One region of the Paenibacillus sp. SAFN-117 genome, then DNA from elsewhere that is predicted to be linked to it. Evidence: riboswitches for the same ligand, from Rfam matches in the RefSeq annotation. Region 1 holds a riboswitch; the other holds the start of a gene.
What was found. A riboswitch is a leader RNA that binds a small molecule or an ion and turns the genes downstream of it on or off. The one in region 1 is predicted to bind S-adenosylmethionine.
Positions count from the first base shown of each region.

Region 2: it holds a riboswitch for S-adenosylmethionine, as region 1 does, so the genes downstream of both, metA (homoserine O-acetyltransferase MetA) here and ACTHRH_RS02115 (methionine ABC transporter ATP-binding protein) in region 1, are expected to answer to the same signal.

Region 1 is NZ_JBQCLK010000002.1:587-10,699, reverse strand. Features, by position in the region: gene ACTHRH_RS02145 (type III polyketide synthase) at 1-1,066, shown strand, start outside; gene ACTHRH_RS02140 (methyltransferase domain-containing protein) at 1,097-1,810, shown strand; gene ACTHRH_RS02135 (NAD(P)/FAD-dependent oxidoreductase) at 1,850-2,998, shown strand; gene ACTHRH_RS02130 (MMPL family transporter) at 3,077-5,206, shown strand; gene ACTHRH_RS02125 (MarR family winged helix-turn-helix transcriptional regulator) at 5,321-5,800, shown strand; gene ACTHRH_RS02120 (MBL fold metallo-hydrolase) at 5,832-6,695, shown strand; SAM riboswitch class I at 6,943-7,063, shown strand; gene ACTHRH_RS02115 (methionine ABC transporter ATP-binding protein) at 7,137-8,153, shown strand; gene ACTHRH_RS02110 (methionine ABC transporter permease) at 8,140-8,799, shown strand; gene ACTHRH_RS02105 (MetQ/NlpA family ABC transporter substrate-binding protein) at 8,836-9,702, shown strand.
Region 2 is NZ_JBQCLK010000048.1:6,094-16,206, forward strand. Features, by position in the region: gene ACTHRH_RS23785 (aminotransferase class I/II-fold pyridoxal phosphate-dependent enzyme) at 1-1,082, opposite strand, end outside; gene metA (homoserine O-acetyltransferase MetA) at 1,335-2,264, opposite strand; SAM riboswitch class I at 2,401-2,517, opposite strand; gene ACTHRH_RS23795 (HRDC domain-containing protein) at 2,766-3,749, opposite strand; gene ACTHRH_RS23800 (MDR/zinc-dependent alcohol dehydrogenase-like family protein) at 3,898-4,986, opposite strand; gene dhaL (dihydroxyacetone kinase subunit DhaL) at 5,197-5,835, opposite strand; gene ACTHRH_RS23810 (dihydroxyacetone kinase subunit DhaK) at 5,848-6,849, opposite strand; gene rpiB (ribose 5-phosphate isomerase B) at 6,812-7,309, opposite strand; gene ACTHRH_RS23820 (DUF3055 domain-containing protein) at 8,000-8,299, shown strand; gene ACTHRH_RS23825 (hypothetical protein) at 8,386-8,652, shown strand; gene ilvD (dihydroxy-acid dehydratase) at 8,765-10,113, opposite strand, start outside.

The sequences.
Region 1 (10,113 bases):
GGAACAGGAGGAAGCCTCAAGCAAGCTCACCGATGCCCTGGTCGAGTCGGGGCATCGGCAGGCGGCGCGCTGGGCCGGTAAAATATTTCGCAACTGCGGCGTAGAAACGCGCTACACCTGTGAGCCCGAGCTGTTAAACCGGGGTGACCGCTGCCGTTATGTAGCCTATTCGCGCCCCCAAGAGGTGCCCTCCACCGAGGAGCGGATGGAGAAATTCCGAATAGAGGCGGCGCAGCTTGGCTTCGAGGCGGGAAGCCTGGCGTTGAAGGACAGCCGGATAAGTCCGGGCGACATTACCCATTTGATTACGGTCAGCTGTACCGGTTTATTCCTGCCCGGGCTGGATGCCGTCCTTGTCCAGCAGCTTGGCCTGCCCGCCGACGTCGAGCGGATTCCGCTGACTTTCCTCGGCTGTGCTGCCGGGATGACGGCACTCCGGCTGTCCCGCCGCATGGTCGAGCACCTCCCGCAGGCGAAGGTGCTGATCGTCAGCGTCGAATTGTGCACGCTGCATATCCAACACGCAGCAGACCGGGAGGCGCTGTTCGGCGCAGCGTTCTTCGGCGACGGGGCATCGGCCTGCGTGGTCGGTGGCGCGCATTCCTCTGAACGGGGAATGCTGGCCTTGGGCCGCAGCCGAACGGTGCTCTTCCCCGAATCGGCTGACGAGATGATATGGAAGGTTGGAAACTACGGCTTTAACTTGTATCTGTCGCCGCGCATTCCGCAGCGGATCGGTGAGTATGTGCCTCCCGAAGTGGAGCGCCTTCTGGAAGGCGGCCCCGCCCCCGAATTTTGGGCGATTCACCCCGGCGGCCGCGGCATTATCGATACGCTGCAAACGATATATGGCTTAAGCGAGGAACAGACGGCCGCCAGCCGAAAGATTCTCCGGCGATATGGCAACCTTTCGTCGGCGACGATTCTGTTCGTGCTGGAAGCCATAAGATGTTCTATGGAAACGGCCGAAACCGCCCGGAAAGAAGGAATCGCCTTGGCCTTCGGACCCGGCCTTACAGCGGAAATTATGCAAATGGCTTATGTGCCGCCTGCAAGCCGCGGATAAGCGGAAGGGCGGAGTAAAGGAGGGACTCCATTGATTCCATCGTTGAAGCGGAGAGCGGCGGAGCCGGAGCTGATGGACGATTTGACAGCCGGAGGCCCGGATTTGAGTGAAGCGCTGCGCCATTTGCGCCGGTTGAACCGGATTTTTGCCGCTTCCGGGCCGACGCTCTATGGAGTCCGGCAGATCTGGTCGGCAGCGGGACAGCCGGAGCGATTCTCGATATTGGACATCGGTGCAGGCTCGGGGGATGTCAACCGGCGGCTTCTGCGCTGGGCGGACCGTGAGCGGATCGATCTGACCATCACGATCTCGGATATTACGGAGGAGGCGTGTGAGGAAGCACGGCAATTATTCAGCCGGGAACCGAGAGTGAGTGTCGTCCGCCAGGATTTGTTCCAGCTGCCGGAAGGCTGCGCGGATATTGTGACCGCCACCCAGTTTGTCCACCATTTCGCATCCGAACAATTGCCGGGGGTCGTCCGGCAGATGCTGAAGGCTTCAAGAATGGGCATTGTCATACAGGATATTCACCGGCATTGGCTCGCCTGGCTGGCTGTCTGGTTGGTCACCCGGTCGATTTCACGCAACCGCTATATCCGCAACGACGGCCCGCTATCCGTGGCCAAAGGGTTCCGGGCCGAAGAGTGGCAGCGTCTGAGGGACACCTTGCCGGTCCCCAACCTGTCCATAACCTGGCGGCCGTTGTTCCGATACGTGGTGACCGCTCTAAAGCCGGTCAACTAAGCATTGGCCGGCTCCGGCCGTCGGGAAGGAGGGGGGACGATGCGAAGGTACGATGCGGCAGTAATCGGCGGAGGAGTCGCCGGGAGCAGCATGGCGGCGGCTCTGGCCGGAATGGGTTGGAGCACCGTCTTAATTGATCAGGATACCTGTCCCCGGCATAAGGTGTGCGGGGAATTTCTGTCTCCGGAATCGCTGGACAGCTTGTCCGTCCTGGGTCTGCTGCCGCTGCTCCAGCTGCTGCAGCCCAGCGCGATGAGAACAGTCCGGCTGACTTCGGTCAACGAATGGACACTGGACATTCCGTTGCCGGGGACGGCGCTCGGGATCAGCCGTTTCGCTCTGGATCATGCGCTGCAGCAAGCTGCCCAGGAGCGGGGGGCGGAGCTCATAAGCGGCACCGCTGTTATTTCGATAGGCAGCAGGAACGGGGAGGGGCACCGGTTAGAGCTTCGCGGCCGGAGCGTGCGGCAAATCGTCGAAGCCCGTGCGGTGATTGGTGCCTGGGGGCGCCGCCCCCGTACCGGACTGGCTCCGGCCGCATCCGTTCTTCACCAATCGTATGTCGGGGTGAAAGCCCACTATTTCGGCATGGAGCGAGGAGACCGGGTCGAGTTGTATCTGTTTCCGGGGGGCTATTTGGGCATAGCCCCGATTGAAGGAAATCGTCATAACGTGGCCGCGCTGATGACCAGGGAAGCCTTCTATCACGCGGGAAAATCCGTGCAAAACGCTATAGAATGGGCGGCCGAACGCAATCCCGCCTTGCAGCGAAGGCTCGTTGGCGGAATGCCGCTTGCGGAGACACGAGCGGCCGTATACCCTGTAGCCATCAGCCGAAAGCCAACCGCCTGGGGGCAGGTGCCCCTCGTCGGAGACGCTGCTGTGATGATTCCTCCTCTATGCGGGGACGGAATGGCGGTAGCTCTGCGCACGGTCGTATTATGTTCGCGGTGGGCGGACGAATTTCTGCGGGGGAGCCTCGGGCTGGACGAATGGAGGCAGCAGTATACCCGGGCCTTGCGGCAAGAATGCATGCCTCCGCTGCGATGGGGAAGATGGCTGCAAAAGATGCTTGGCAGCCGGGTAACGTCTCCTCTGTTGTTCCGCTTAGGATATCGGCTTCCCGGTTTGGCCGGCCGGATGGTCGAGAGGACCCGGATAACCTGTGTGAACCCGAGAGAACGGTAGAGGAGGAGGCATGCGCGGCTGTGCGGTTAAAATGAGGGGCTTGTGAGATAAACTTTTGTGCGTCTGGGGGAGAAGGTTGTGCTGCAATGGTTTGCCACACTGGCGGTCCGATATTCTCGTGCGATTGTAGCCGCGTGGCTTGTCTTTCTTGTGGTATGCGGAAGCTTCGCCGTCAAGCTCCCTGCCGTACTGCAGGATCACGGGCTAAGGGTAGAAGGGGACTATGCCCGGACGCAGCAAATATTAGCTGCGGATTTTCATATACCGGACGAGCCGGTGATCCTGCTCTTTGAGAACAAGAATCCGCTCTCTCCGCAGCGGTTTCATCTGGAAATCGCCAGTATGCTTCGGCGGGTGGAGCAGGTGAACGGCATCCGGGAGGTGATCTCCCCATGGACCAGGGAAGGAATGCTGCAGGAAAAGGCAGCTTATGCTTTGCTGGTGCTGGATACCCCTGCCCGCGAGACTCAAAAGGTTCTAGACGACATTAGAAGTCTATTCCCCGATAACGATCGGTTGGCGGTTTCAATGACCGGGAAGCCGGTCGTTCAGGAGGATGTCAACCGGACCAGCCATGCCGATTTGACCCAGGCGGAGATGATAGGGGTACCGCTGGCGTTCATCATCCTTTGGATCGCTTTCGGAGGCTTCATCAGCTCCATGATCCCCGTTGTTGTAGGATTGATCGGGGTGATAGGGACCATGGGTATTATGTATGGGCTGGGAACCCGATTGGAGCTGTCCATATTCGTATTGAACGTCATTCCTATGGTGGGGCTGGCGTTAAGCATCGATTTCGCCCTGATGCTGGTCAGCCGCTTTCGCGAGGAGCTTCGTAGGCATCCGCTCCCGAAGGCGCTGGGCATCGCCATGTCCACAGCCGGCCGGGCTGTATTTTTTTCCGCTTTATGCGTATACCTGGGACTGGCGGGCACTTTGTTCATCCGGATGCCCATTTTTAACTCGGTCGCGATCGGCGCCATGATCGTACTTACCGTTTCGCTGCTGCTAACGTTCACTTTGGTCCCGGCTCTGCTGGTGCTGGCAGGAGGACGGCTGCAGGCGGAAGGCCGAGGGCGCCGGATTGTCCGGAGCAGCTTATGGGCCGCTCTATCCGCTTATGTCATGCGGCGGCCGGTCCTAATGGGTACGCTGGCCTCTGTGGCTCTTCTTGTCTGTCTCCTGCCCCTCGCCCGGATGGAAATGACCGTTCCCGATGCCACCTCTTTGCCCCGTCATTACGAATCCCGTCAAACTGCGGAGCGGTTCGCCGCATATTTTTCCCCTCCCACTGTCTCGCAAGTGTATATGGTAGCGGAAGCCGGACAAATTCACCCGGACCGAAACGATTGGCTGGCCGTCTATGATCTGGCGGAGCGATTGCGGCTCAGCCCCGGCGTATTAAGAGTCGAAACTGTCTTCGACCGGCTTTCCTTGACCCCTGGGCAGCTTCATATGATTACTCAGAACGCCGAGTTGAAGAAAAGGTTCGGCCCGCTATTAGAGCCCTTCGTTCAAGGAAACCGCATGCTCATTGCCGTGACGTTGAATGGCGGCCCTTCCTCCAAGACAGCCATCGATTGGGCCCGAAAATGGGGGGCGGAGGAGGAGCTGTCATCCCGTCTCTCCATCCAGGTTGGCGGGGAGCCGAAATATCAGCAGGAGGTCTATGATGAAATCAGGACTAAGCTTAAATATGTTTTCTTATTTGTATTCGGGTCCAACTTCCTTGTTCTGTTTCTCGCTTTCCGCTCCTTGTGGATACCGCTCAAAACGATTCTGATGAATCTGTTAAGCCTCGGAGCTTCCTTCGGCATTCTTGTATGGATATTCCAAGACGGCAGGTTCGGGTTGGAGCCGACCAGCATCGCCATCATGATACCGGTGTTTGTTTTCGGCCTGACGTTCGGTATCAGCATGGATTACGGGGTGTTTCTGCTGTCGAGAATTTATGAAATCTATCTCCAGACTAAAGACAATGAACGTTCCGTACTGGAAGGATTGACAATCACCAGTAAAATAATTTCCTCTGCGGCGGCGATAATGATCGCAGTGACCGCTCCTTTCGCTTGGGGAGGGGTTGCGGGGGTTAAGCAGCTTGGCATAGGAATTGCTGCGGCCATCCTAATCGATGCCACTATTGTTCGCATGATGCTCGTCCCGTCTTTGATGAAGCTGCTCGGCCGATGGAACTGGTGGGCTCCCTAACGATAATTTTCGTGTATATTTGAATAAGAATTCGTAATTGGGCAGGTATAAATGGTTGACTTATATAGTTAAGTTTAATAAACTAAACTGCATAAACCTCTGGGAGGTGACAGGGTGGACGAGTATTTGAAAGTAATGGATCAAATTAATCAGTCCTTCGAACAGTTTCAGTCCTTGGTTTGGCAGAATACGAAGCAAGCGGAGCGTCTGAAGAGCTATCACCTGACACCGCAGCAGGAGCTGTTCATGTATTATATTATCCGCAATCAGCCGGTTACGGCGAACCAGATTGCCGCACATTTTCAAATTTCCAAAAGCGCGGTCAGTCAGGTGCTGCCGAAGCTGGAGGAAGGGCGGATGATTACGCGCCGGACGAATCCCGACAACCGAAGGGAGTCGTTCATCCGGCTGGGGGAGCGTGGAGAGGAATATGCCGCGCTGCTTCAATCGATTGACGAATGGCTCGTGCGCCGGTTTTATTCCAAGGTCCCGCTCGAGGATCTCCGGCAGGTGCTTGACGTTCTGCAGCGTCTGGTAGTTGCGTCCAGAGAGGACGCGGGAACGGCGCAATCCGGCAATGAAGCGGATAGCTAGCGATTAAGTCTAAGAGAGGGGAACTATTCTAATGAAGGAAAAGAAGCTCGAGCGTCTGACGGATGCCGTCTATTTTATGCCGCCTGAGGAGGAAACCGACCGGCCTGTTCTCGCCGCAATTTGCGGCCGGGAGCGGACATTGATTATGGATGCGGGAAATTCTGCGTCGCATGCCTCGCTTCTTTTGGAGGCGCTGGCGGAACGGCAAATCACGAAGCTTCACGCGGTTGTGCTAACCCATTGCCATTGGGATCATGTTTTCGGTGCGGATCGGCTTAATCTACCGGTCATTGCCCATCTGCAGACGAAGCAGGCACTGGAGAATATGGCGAAGCTTTCATGGACGGACGAAGCTCTGGATGAGAGGGTGCGGGAAGGAAGTGAATTTCTCTTCTGTGCGGACATGATTAAGAAGGAATTCGCCCACAACCGCGATATCCTTATCCGGCTGCCGGATCAAACCTTCACCGATAAGCTGGACATCGATCTGGGCGGCGTCCGCTGTATCGTTGAACATGTGGGGGGAGATCACTCATCGGATTCCACCATTATTTATGTGGCGGAGGATGGCCGGGCAGGAGGAGTTCTGTTCTTGGGAGACTGTATGTACCCTGATCTTGGCGGAAAATATACGGTCCAGGCTGTTCTTGATCTATTGGAAAAGCTGGATCGGTATGACGCCGATTGTTATGTGCTGTCGCATGAAATGCCCTTATCCCGCAACGAGTACCTGGAATATAGCGGTTTGTTAAAGCTGCTGTGTTCTATTACGGTGGAAGCGGAAGGGGAGCTTCATCGAATCCTCCAAGAATATACCCGTCGGGTGGGGAAAGAGCCCGGGGAAATCGAGCTTGAAGCGATTCACTGCTTTGTTAACGGCTGGACTGCAAAATAATTGAAACTAAAAAGGGTTTAAGTATTGCATTGGCCTCAAATATATGCTATTTTTGTAAAAACATATATAACCAATCAACTTAGTATGGATTAGTTGTTCTTTTGTTGTGATGTGAAGCAAAATTTACCACGTTTTACTGCGTATGGATGAATCATGGCGATTTAGGAAAGAGGATTGACGAACGAAACCGGGATGGGGTATACTGAGGCTTGTATTTCTCAGGAACAACAAAACTGAATACGGCATTTTCTTATCCAGAGAGGCGGAGGGACAGGCCCTATGAAGCCCGGCAACCGATCGTGCGCGAGCAGCGTGCGGTGACAATGGTGCCAATTCCTTCAGAATCGAATGATTCTGGCAGATGAGAAAGGACGGTTTCGATTAGATCGGAAAGCCCTTTTTGCTCTGCATGAGGGCTTTTTCTTATATTGAGGTGAATCCATGATTGAATTGCGCCATGTGCAAAAACAATACCAAAGCGGTTCCCATACGACGTACGCTTTGCATGACATCGATTTGAGCATTGAGCAAGGGGAAATTTTCGGAATCATCGGGCATTCCGGTGCCGGGAAGAGCACCCTTCTCAGAAGTATAAATTTGCTGGAGCGTCCGACAGCCGGCTCCGTTGTCGTCGACGGAGTGGAGCTTACGGCACTTTCCACGAAGCAGCTGCAGGAGCAGCGGAGGCGGATCGGAATGATATTCCAGCATTTCAATCTCCTGTCCTCGGCAACCGTAGAGGAGAATGTCGCTTTCCCGCTTAAGCTGATCAAGACGCCGAAGGCGGAAGTGAACCAACGCGTGCGGGAGCTGTTGGAGCTGGTCGGCCTGACGGAGCAGAGCAGGAAATATCCGGCCCAATTGTCCGGAGGACAGAAGCAGAGAGTCGGCATCGCCCGGGCTCTGGCCACTAACCCGCATGTTCTGCTTTGCGATGAGGCAACTTCCGCCCTGGACCCGCAGACGACGAATTCGATCCTCAGTCTGCTGCTGGATATTAATCGCAAGCTAAGGATCACGATTGTCTTGATTACCCATGAGATGCATGTTATCCGTTCGATCTGCGACCGGGTGGCGGTCATCCATCAGGGCCGGATCATCGAACAGGGCCCTGTGGCAGAGGTCTTCCTGAAGCCTCGGCATGAAGTGACCAAACAGTTCATTGAGCAAGTAGCGGATAGCATCGATTTCCGGGACGAGAAGCTCTCTCCGGACTCCACGATTTTAAAGATCAATTTTCTTGGCGAATCTACTTACGAGCCAATTTTGTCCCGCGTGGTGCAGGAAACGGGCGTAACGTTCTCGATCCTGCAGGGAACGATTTCCCGGATGAAAAGTACCCCGTACGGGCAATTGGTTGTTAAGATTGAGGGGCCTCGGCAGGCCGCGGATGATACCGTAAGCTTGCTTATAGAACGCGGGCTGGATGTGGAGGTGTACGAGCATGGATTGGGCTAGTATCGATTGGGCCGAAATTGCCCGGGAGACGAAGCAGACGCTGATCATGCTGGGTCTCTCCACTCTGTTCACGTTTATCATCGGCTTGCCGATGGGTATTCTGCTCTATTTGACAACCAAGGGAAATTTGCTGCAGAACCGGGCTGTCAATCTGATCATTTCGTTCATCGTTAACGTGCTGCGTTCCGTGCCATTTGTTGTCCTGATGGTTGCACTTATTCCGTTAACGAAACTGATGGTCGGGACCTCTATGGGAGTCAAGGGAACGATACCTCCGCTTGTCATTGCGGCCGCTCCGTTCTTCGCCCGCCTCGTAGAGACCGCTCTGCGGGAAGTGGACCGCGGCGTTATAGAAGCTGCCCAATCCATGGGGGCGGGACGCGCCCAGATCGTCTTGCGGGTGCTGCTGCCGGAGTCGCTCCCGGGCCTGATTGCAGGGATCACCATCACCACCGTCACGCTGGTATCTTATACCGCCATGTCGGGCATGATCGGCGGTGGGGGGCTGGGGGATCTTGCCATCCGATATGGATATCAGCGCTTCCAGACGGAAGTCATGATCGCCACCGTACTTATATTAATTATTTTGGTGCAAGTTTTGCAGATGGTCGGGGATCGTCTCGTTCTCCGATTCATCCGCAAATAATGCAATAGATAAATTAAAGAAAAGGGGAGAAACCTAATGAAAAAACAGGTAGTACTTGCATTTCTTCTTATTATCGCTTTAGTCGCCCTTGCGGGCTGCGGACAGAAGAACGCGGCTCCTACGCCGTCGTCTTCTCCTTCTGCTTCGCCATCCGGCTCCCAAGGCTCCGAGCCTGCCGCTAAGGAGGTTACCTTGAAGGTGGGAGCATCTGCCGTGCCGCATGCCGAGCTTCTGAAGCTGGTTCAGGATAAGTTGAAAGAAGAAGGCGTCATTCTGGAAATTAAAGAGTTTACCGATTACGTTCAACCGAACGTGCAGGTAGATGAGAAACAGTTGGATGTAAACTTTTTCCAACACCTTCCCTATATGGAGCAGTTCAATAAAGATAAAGGAACGAAGCTGGTGAGTGTAGGAAGTATTCATGTGGAGCCGTTCGGCGCCTACTCTCACAAGATTAAGTCCATTGACGAATTGCAGGATGGGGCCACGGTCGCCATTCCTAACGACCCTTCCAATGGAGGACGCGCTCTTGTGCTTCTCGAGGAAAACGGCTTGATCAAGCTGAAGGATGGGGTAGGCATCGCAGCAACCGCCAAGGATATCGTGGAGAACCCCAAGGGGCTGAAAATTAATGAACTTGAAGCTGCCATGCTCCCTCGTGTATTGGATGAAGTGGATTTGGCGCTGATTAATACGAATTACGCTTTGGAAGCGAAGCTTGTTCCGACCAAGGATGCTCTCTTCATGGAAGATAAGGATTCCCCGTTTCCTAACATCATTGCCGCAAGGGAAGACAATAAAGATTCCGAAGCCGTTCAGAAGCTGGTGAAAACTCTGCAATCGCCGGAGGTCAAAGCATTTATCGAGGAAAAATACGAAGGATCGATCATTCCGGCTTTCTAAGTCTCGAATGAATAGAAATAAAGCAATTGGAAACTGTCTGTATTTGCAGGCAGTTTTCGTTTTTATATACGAGAATAATTCTTCCTTGGAATGGGTATTTAAACCAGGTGAGAATGACACGCACGGCTGCAACGCAGCAAATGAACCGGAGCGTAACTCTTCTCGCTTGATTTGTATATTTGATGGTTTTTTCATTTTCTGCGCTAATATTCACTGTCATTGATAGTAACGCACCCGGCGGGTGCTTTTTTACCACATAGGAATCTTTAAGTTCTTTACAGCGTTAATACGAAGAAAATCTAGATTCCTATTGGCATAAAAAAGCTACCTTTAAAACCGGGTTATTCTTCTTTGAAAAGGCTTCGCATAGAAGCTTTTTTATATAAACTCAAACTTTGCAGCTTGAAATAG
Region 2 (10,113 bases), on a different contig from region 1:
CCGACAGAAAATCTCAGCAAACGGTCGTCCACGCCAACCCGGTTGCGGATCTCCTCCGGAATATCCCCGTGGGTCTGAACTGCGGGGAAGGTCATCAGCGACTCGACTCCGCCCAAGCTTTCGGCGAATGCGATTAACCGGATCGAACGCAGGATGGGATCGATATACCGGGCTTTCTTCACCTTAAAGGAGAGAATCCCTGTGTTTCCCGACGATTGTTTGTTCTGCAATTCATAATCGGGATGGCTCTCGAGGCCGGGATAATATACTTCATCGACCAAAGGATGCTCGCTCAGAAACTGTGCGATTCGCAGAGCATTGAATTGATGTCTCTCCATCCGCAGCGCGAGCGTCTTCATCCCCCTCATCAGCAGCCAGGAATCGTTCGGGCCGAGGACGGCGCCGATCGAATTTTGCAGGAAGCCGATTTTCTCGCTCAATTCCTTCCCTTTGGTTACGACCAATCCGGCCAGCACATCATTATGCCCGCCCAAGTACTTGGTGGCGCTGTGGATGACTATATCGGCCCCCAGCTCCAGCGGTCTTTGGAAAAAGGGGGTCAGCAAAGTATTGTCGACGATCACGAGCAGCCCATTCCGTTTCGCCCATTCCGATACTCCCCGCAGATCCGTAATCATCATCAACGGATTGGTCGGCGTTTCGATCAATACCGCTTTCGTCTTCGGAGTCCGATATTTCTCCAGCTCGTCCATCCGATTGGTATCGACGTACGAGGCCGTAATGCCAAACCGGTTCAGCACTTGCTCGATCAGCCTGTAGGTTCCCCCATACAAGTCCAGCGACACAAGCAGATGATCCCCTTGTCCAAACAACGCAAAAATGGTCTGGAGCGCCGCCATACCGGAGCTGAAAGCAAAGCCGGCATCCCCGGATTCGAGATCGGCGATCGCCTCCTCCAGCACGGTGCGGGTAGGATTCTTGGTCCGGGAATAATCGAACCCGGTGCTTTCCCCCAGCCTTGGGTGCCGGAAGGCTGTAGCATTATAAATCGGGAAGCTGACGGCCCCCGTAACCGGCTCCGAGATCGAACCTATTTGAGCCAAACGACTTTCTATCTTCATAGCAAGATCCCCTTCCGCTTAAATTCATTTCATCGATATTGATGTAAAAAAATCCCAGTAATAATGTTGCGAAGATGATCGACTGTACTTCATGGGCGGGCCGTTATCGCTGCCTTCTTACGCCCCTGAACATGAGAACAGGCGGAACGCAAGTCCGCCTGACGCTGCTTCATCCTCATGACTGTGCTGCAGGATTGTGGCATCTGTAATTGCAGGATCGAAACTTGTATCTGCCGGAGCAGTAGAAGAGGCTCACTTCTTCAGTAATTTCGTCGTCTTCCAATCGTATGGAGTTTCCTGATAAACATAGTAATTCAACCAATTGGAAAACAACAAATTCGCATGGGCTCTCCATATGACCATCGGAGGCTTGGTAGGGTCGTCATTCGGGTAATAATTTTTCGGAATTTCCATGTCCATACCTCTTTGTATATCCCGGTCATACTCCCATTTCAACGTGTTCTGGTCGTATTCCGAATGGCCCGTCACGAATATCTGTCTGCCGTCTTTCGTTGCCGTTATATACATTCCCGCTTCATCGGATACGGAAAGAATTTCAAGCTCCTCCACCCGTTCAATGTCTTCGAGGCTCACTTCCGTATGTCTCGATTGGGGGACATAGAATACCTCGTCGAATCCCCTCAGAAGCTTCACGTTAGGTTTACAAACCCTGTGCGGAAAAACACCGAAAACTTTACGGTCGAGCTTATATTTGGGAATACCGTAATGATGATACAAGCCGGCTTGGGAAGCCCAACAGATATGCAAGGTCGACGTTACGTTTTCTTTCGTCCAATCCATAATTTGACGCAGCTCTTCCCAATAATTGACTTCTTCAAACTCCAACTGCTCTACAGGAGCCCCGGTAATAATCATTCCGTCCAGCTGCTCGTGCTTGATGTCGTCGAATGTTTTGTAAAACATTTCCAGATGCTCCAATGATGTGTTCTTGGAGGTATGTGATTTCGGATGCAGAAGCACAAATTCCACCTGCAGGGGCGTATTGGCAAGCAGCCGCAAAATCTGGGTCTCCGTCGTTTCCTTGGTCGGCATCAGATTTAGAATCGCAATTTTTAAGGGACGAATGTCTTGGTGGAAAGCTTGCTGCTCTCCCATGACAAAGATGTTTTCCTGGCTTAAAATTTCTTTGGCGGGCAAATGATCAGGGATTTTGATCGGCATTGGGAACCCTCCTTGGTCGTAATTAGATCAAAGCTAACGGTAACACAAACGTGCTACTGCGAGAGGGGCTCTCCAACGTTTAAAAAGCCGCCCTTCTCTTATGAGAAAGGCGGCTTAACCAACGCGAGGTTGTCCTCTCTCATCTCTCAGAAGCGAAAGCTTCTGCAAGAATTAGCACCGTGCATTCCTGTCCATAGGAATGTCGGTTGCCGGGTATCATCGGGCCAGTCCCTCCACCTGCTCTTGATAAGAGTTTAAAATATTCATTTATTCAGCACATTTGATATCTACTCTAGCTCAAAATAACTCCCCCGTCAAGAGGCGTCTTAACGGCAGCCGATCCTCTATTTCTATATCTGCCGCCCCGGAAATCCCGTTCGTTTCCTTCCCTTTCATACTCCGGGCATCGACTGCATAATGCGATTTTAACCTACCTTTAGCCTAATTGCCGATTCCGCATCCGCTTACTGCTGTATAAGCTCCTTCTTCCCGGCGGTTTCATTATCCCGCATGTCTGCGGTATTTGAGACGGTACAGCCGGAGCCAATCATAGATCTGGCTAACATCCCTCTGCTTCAATTCGTCCTCGGAGTACAATTGCTGCACGACCGGCTTCAAATAGCGATGCCCGATATCCCGGAACAGCTTCTCCGCCTGTTTCTGTTCCGTCTTCGCTACAGCTTGCAGCTCCATCTCGATGAATGGCCCGACATCGTATCCGTCACGGTCCAATTCCTCCAGCAGAAGAATTAGCTCACGACGCTCCATCGCCAGTTCGCTAGCGATCTGATCCAGCGTAACTCCTTTCTCCATGGCCTCCAGCAGCGCCCGTTTCGTCTCCCGCTTCTTCTCTCCCGCGGTTTCCTTCTTGCGGTACTGCTCCTCCAGCCATTGTTCAAATAATTCCGGATCCACCTTCTCCTTAACCCAATCCAATGGAAACGGGGTGCTTTGCGGCACTTGCTGCAGCAGCTCCAGCAAAGGCTGTCCGTAGCTCGCCAGCCTCTGCTCCCCGAAGCCCGGAATTTGCCTCAGTTCGTCCAGATTATGCGGAACAAAGACGCTCAGCATCTGCAGAATCCGGTTGGTGGCAATAATGAACGCCGACTTCCCCTCCTTCGCGGCCTGTTCTCTTCTCCACTGCCGCAAAGTGTTAAACAACTCCGACTGCAGGTTGGCTTCGCTGTAATAATGCAGCATCTGGGTGAAGCCGCCTCTCGGCGCCATTCGCCGGCCCAGATCGGTTCCCCGGATCAGGGGCACGAAGCCCTCCTTAAACTTGCCATCCAATCCTTCACGGAATCCTTGAAGCGCTTCGTCCCACATCATCCCTTCATACCAGACATCCCTTACGGCTTTCCCCTCTGCCTGCTCATTCCAGAACACAGACCATTCGCCATGCTCCTCATAGATGGATACGAGGGCTGTCCGCACCCGATTCTCCTCGGTCACCTTCTCCAAAGTGTTGCAAAAAATCAGATTCATTCCCTATTTCCTCCCTTGTTTGGAATTGCGGACAAACAAAAAAAGCACCCCTCTTATCATTCAATAAGAGAGGTGCTTCCTCTGCCGTCCAAATTTTATGCTATTTATCCATATTATACTATATTTTTAATAGATTGCAATCCCTGCTTTAAGGAACCAGAATAATTTTCAAGGAATCCTTGCCGCTCTTCATCATTTCGAAGCCGCGGAGATAATCTTCCAGAGGAAGCTTGTGGGTGACTACCCCTTCGGTCGGAAAATCGCCGTTCCGGATCCCCTCAATGACCAGCGGGTAGCAGTACGGCCCCAGATGGGAGCCGAGAACATCCAGCTCCTTACGGTCGCTGATGATGCTCCAATCGACCGTCACAGGATCCTTAAACACGCTGAATTCAACGAACCGCCCCAGTTTTCTGATCATGGACAGCCCTTGCTCAACCGACTTGGGATGGCCGGTAGCTTCGATATAAATATCGCATCCGTAGCCGTCGGTCATTTTCTTGATTTCCGATACGACATCCATCTTGGCAGGGTTCATTACGAGATCGGCGCCGAATTTTTTGGCCAGTTCCAACCGCTCATCCATCATATCCAGGACGACCAGCGTTTGCGCTCCCGCCTTCTTCGCTGCACCGACCATACCCAAACCCAACGTTCCGGCTCCGGCCAGCACTACGAAATCCCCCAGCTGGATTTGCGCCCTCTGTACCGCATGCAGGGAACAAGCATAGGGCTCGATCAGAATCGCCTGCTCAATCGGCAGCTCCTCAGGGACCTTGTAATTTAGAGCTTCCTTGGTAAATTTCATATATTCGGCCATTCCGCCGTTAACGTTGTTCTGGAAGCCGTACAGATCGTGCTTTTCACACATCCAGTACTGTCCGCGGTTGCAGAAACGGCAATCCCAGCAAGGAACAATTTGCTCCGATATGATCCGGTCGCCGACTTCGAAATTTTTCACCTTATCGCCTTTGGCCACGACCCGGGCGATAAACTCATGCCCCGGAATCATCGGAGCTTTAATATAAGCCGGCTGAGTATCGTCTCCCCAGAAGCTGGGGGCCCCGTCGAACGCCTTAATATCCCCTGCACAAATTCCGCATGCTTCAACTTTTACAATAATCTCCTCATCGTTCTCAAGCTTGGGAGTAGGCACAACCTCCAGCCGGTAATCCCCCGGGGCATAGGCTACAATTGCTCTCATCGTTTCCGGAATGGCATTGTTATGATTAGACATACCTGGTTTCCTCCCGTAAATTTTATGAAACAAGGATAAACGGCTATCGCCGTCCTTAAGGACGGGCGCGTTTACCGATGAAATATAAGAACAAGTATAAGGCGAATACTTTCTCATATTTTAATAAAAGAATTCCGCTGAAAAATTACGTTACTCCTTCTCCCCATGGAGGAATTGGCAAGGCTTCGATTCGATTGATCCCGCTATTCCTTAGCCAAGCTTCCTGAGGGCCTCCAGGAAGGACGACAATATGATATAAGCAGAAACCGAGCCGGGGTCCAGATGTCCGACGGAACGCTCGCCCAGACGGCTGGAACGCCCTTTCTGCGACAGCATCTCAGCCGTAGAGTTCATTCCCTTCTCTCCAGCCGTTACTGCGGCCTCCAGGCTTGCCAGCAAATCTCCGCCCTTGCCCCTCTCCTGTTCAAGCGCTTGCATCGCCGGAATCCAGGTATCCATCATCGTCTTGTCGCCTACCTGCGCTTTGCCTCTTTCCTGGATCCCGTTTACCGCTTTAAGCCAGAACTGCACAACATCCTCTTCGTCCAATTCCGCCTTCCCCTGCAGAGCCATGCCTCCCCTTAAGAATGCAGTCGCATACAGCGGACCTACGGAAGAGCCTACCGCGTTGAGGAACGACATCGCCATGTCCTTGCAGAGCGCAGCGAAATCGTCTCCTTCATAAGAATTCAGCTTATCGACAATGGCCTGCCAGCCGATGGACATCGTTACCCCGTGATCCCCGTCCCCGACCGCGCGATCCAGCTCGGATAACTCGTCTTTCCTCGCTTCAATTTGTTCGGCAATATAGATAAAAATTTGTTTAAAATCGGAAATAGTCAGCTTCATCGCATATCCTCCTTACTTCTGCACATACATTGGGGTGTCTACGGGATGGTCGATCATTTCCGCCAGCTCGTCATCGAGCTTCATAATCGTGATGGAGCAGCCGCCCATCTCAAGAGACGTGACGAATTCACCGACAAAGGAGCGGTGGACTTTAACTCCCAGATTAGCCAGCCTCGCAGCCACCCGGCGGTACATGATGAATTGTTCCATGTAAGTCGTCGAGCCAAGCCCGTTGACCAGCACAGCCACCCGATCATCCGGTGTGAGCGGCATGTCATCAAAAATCCGGTCCAGCAGAGCGTCCGCCACTTCATCGGCGGTTTTCAGCTTTCCTCTCTCCACCCCCGGCTCTCCATGAATACCCAGACCGATTTCCATTTCATCATCGGCCAATACAAAGCTGGGCTTGCCGGTTTGCGGAACCGAGCAGGGGGACAGAGCCACCCCCATGGTACGCGTCTGGTCGTTCGCTTTGCGCGCTACCCGGACGACCTCATCGAGCGAATAACCCTTATCGGCCGCAGCCCCCGCCGATTTGAATACAAGAAAGCCTCCGGCAATCCCCCGCCGACGATCGATATCGCTCTTCGGTGCGGATGCCACATCGTCCGTCACCAGTACGGTTTCCACCCGAATCCCTTCCATGGCGGCCAGCTCCGCGGCCATATCGAAATTCATGCAATCCCCGGCATAATTGCCGTACATATAGATAACTCCCGCGCCTCCATCGACGGCTTTGGTCACTTCAAGAATCGGGTCCGGAGGAGGTGAAGCAAAAACGTTGCCGACAGGCACGCCATCCACGAAGCCTTTGCCGATCACACCCATAAACGCGGGCTCATGGCCCGATCCGCCCCCGATGACGACTCCCACCTTGCCGGGACGAACCGTATCCACACTAACAACCGACCGCTTGTTCTGCGGAAGGATCTTCACGTATTGCGGATAGGCGGCCTCATAGCCCTCAATCATTTCATCAACAACCGAATTGGGTTGATTCATCAGCTTTTTCATCATCACCACTCCTTAGATAGTGCTGTTCCTGTTCCATTATCTTATTTACCTTTCGTTCCGAATTTCCTCGTTGAAACTCTGAATCTATCCAGGCTTCCACAATTTTAAGAGCGGTCTCCGGGCCAATCACTTTGGCTCCCATCGTCATAATCTGGGCATTATTGCTCTTCCTCGCGCGCTCCGCCGAATAGGTATCGTGACATTGCGCCGCCCGAATCCCCGGAACTTTGTTAGCCGCAATGGCTACCCCAATGCCGGTTCCGCATATCAAAATTCCGCGTTCCAGCTTTCCCTTGCGAATATCGTCAGCTACTGCGAAGGCCACATCCGGATAATCGACTTCCTCACAGGAGTAGCAGCCATAATCGGCAGCTTCAATTTGCCTGTCACGCAGGTAAGCAATAATAAGCTCTTTCATTTCGAATCCGTGATGATCGCTTCCAATCGCAATTTTCTTCATTCTCTCACTCCACAAATGTTTTCTTAATAGAAAAATAAATAAGCGCTTTCATAGACTCAGGCAGGATGGATTTTAACTGCTTTCCCTTGACATCCCTCCAAAAATTCTATCCGTCACACTACGTCTGAACACTTTCGATTACTATCGTTATGTACCTATATTACATATTTTTATTTTCATTTGTCAACAAATATACCTAATTTACTTTCAAATGTTTTTCATATTTTGTTGTTTCTTTATTTTGTCAGCTCCAAACCAACAGCAATCACAGCAAAAAACATCAGCACATAAAGCCAGCCGAAAAAAAGAAAAGAAAGCTGGGTACCAAGAAACGATAGCGTACCGGCTCATACACACAGAAACCTGCCTTAAAATTTGCGATTCAACATTTGTAGAGCGATTTCAAAATCATCCGGAAATGCGATTGGAAGTCTAATTTTTGCAATCTGCATCCATTTTCGGAAGCCCTTCCATATCCATACTATATCACGGAACCGCATTGAAATTCTGCGACCTTGGCCATTCAACATTCCTGGTGCACAATTTACGTAGCACATTCAATCCTTAGCTTCTTATGTACCGCTGGCGGAAGGATCCGGCTTGTTGCTCCCGGTTTCAGTACTATATGATATGATGAGAAAGATCAAATAAGCGCGTCCCATTTTATTTATATACAACGGAGGGTATGAAATGTTCGACAAAGACTTGGATTTCTTATATGACGAAACGGAGGATACATCCACCCGGTTTGTCTGTTTTATCGGGGAAAGTATGAGACGCTTCGATCTGGCGGTCACCTCATCTAACCGATTCTACGGGAAGAAGCTCGTTACAGATATTCAATCGGGAGTCACTGCCATTCTCGGGCCGGATGATGTCCATGAGGAAGGATGCCTCGAAAGGTTATTTGGACTGTCGGAAGAAGAAGGCGAAGATTTGAGAGCTTTTCTCTCGCCAATCATCGGGAATGTTCATTTCACGGATCTTTAGAAGTGTTCATTCATAGTTCCCTTCGAAGAGGGGAAGGATAAACCTTATCTTCTTCCAAATAAACCGGAAGATCACGGAGGTGGACTATGAAAGAAGGTTTCGTTAAAGAAAACCGGACCGAAAATACCGATTTGGATACGGTGGAATCGCAGAGAAATGACTTAACGGCCGAGGAATTTCCCGAAGGCCCTTACGGCTCCAGTTTGCTGACCGAATCGCTGGGCAAAAGCTCTCCGTGGAGAGAGGATCAGCGTCCGCCGAACACATACAACTATGAAAATCGCGAGCTTCATGAAGGCATGCAGCGGAATTTTCCCGAAGATCATGAAACCCATGACGAGCCTGAAAAGTAAAAAAAGCATCTAACGGATCTTTGTTCTATACCAGACTAAGAACTTTAAGATCCCTTATGTGATAAAAATAAGAAACGGACGCCTCCAATAGACAGGCGTCCGTTTTTCTTAGTTAAATTTTCATAACACCGCCGGTGCTGGCCGAAGTCACGAGCTTGGAATATCTCGCCAAATATCCGGTCTTCACCTTAGGCTCAAACCCTTTCCAATTCGCTTTACGGCGTTCCATCTCTTCATCGCTGATCTTCAGCTCGATCTTGCGGTTGATCAGATCCAGCTCGATAATATCCCCGTCTTCGACGAATGCGATCGGCCCGCCTTCGGCAGCTTCAGGGGAAATATGCCCGATACTGATCCCGCGGGAAGCTCCAGAGAAGCGGCCGTCCGTTATCAGACCGACCTTGGCGCCCAGTCCCATTCCCACGATTTGCGAAGTCGGAGCGAGCATCTCGGGCATTCCCGGTCCTCCCTTCGGACCTTCGTAACGAATGACTACAACATGGCCTTCCTTGACCTTGCCGTTAGCAATGCCGTGCAGAGCCTCTTCCTGGGAATCGAAGCAGATCGCAGGTCCGACATGACGTCCACCCACCTCCGGATCTACCGCTCCGACCTTAATGATGCTGCCATTGGGAGCCAGATTGCCGAACAGAACGGCCAATCCCCCCTGCTCACTGTGCGGGTTATCCAGCGGACGGATAACATCGGTATCCAAAATTTCACATCCGGCCACATTCTCCGCCAATGTCTTGGCCGTCACGGTAATGCATTCGCCGTTCAGCACTCCCGGCTTCTTCAGCAGCTCATGGATAATCGCGCTGACTCCACCGGCATTGTGTACATCCTCGATATGATAATCCGACGCCGGGGCAATCTTGGCCAGGTGAGGCACCCGCTTGGCCACTTCATTGATCCGTTCGATCGGATATTCAAAGCCTGCTTCATGAGCAAGCGCCAATGTATGAAGCACCGTATTCGTAGAACCACCCATCGCCATATCCAGGGCAAAGGCGTTATCAATAGCTTCCAGCGTAACAATATCACGCGGCTTGATGTCCTTCTCGATGAGCTCCATCAACTGCTTGGCCGAGCGCTTGACAAATTCCTTGCGCGCTTCGTCCACGGCCAGGATTGTTCCGTTGCCCGGAAGCGCCAGTCCCAAACCTTCTGCGAGGCAGTTCATCGAATTGGCGGTGAACATTCCCGAACAGGAACCGCAGGTCGGACAGCCATACTGCTCCAGCTCTTCCAAGCCTTTCTCATCGATTTTACCCGCTTGGTAAGCTCCAACGCCCTCAAATACGGAGGATAGCGAAATGGAGCGGCCGTTCTTGTCCTTCCCGGCCTTCATCGGTCCGCCGCTGACGAACACGGTTGGAATATTGACGCGCAGAGCTCCCATCATCATTCCAGGAGTAATCTTGTCACAGTTGGGGATACAAACCATCCCGTCAAACCAGT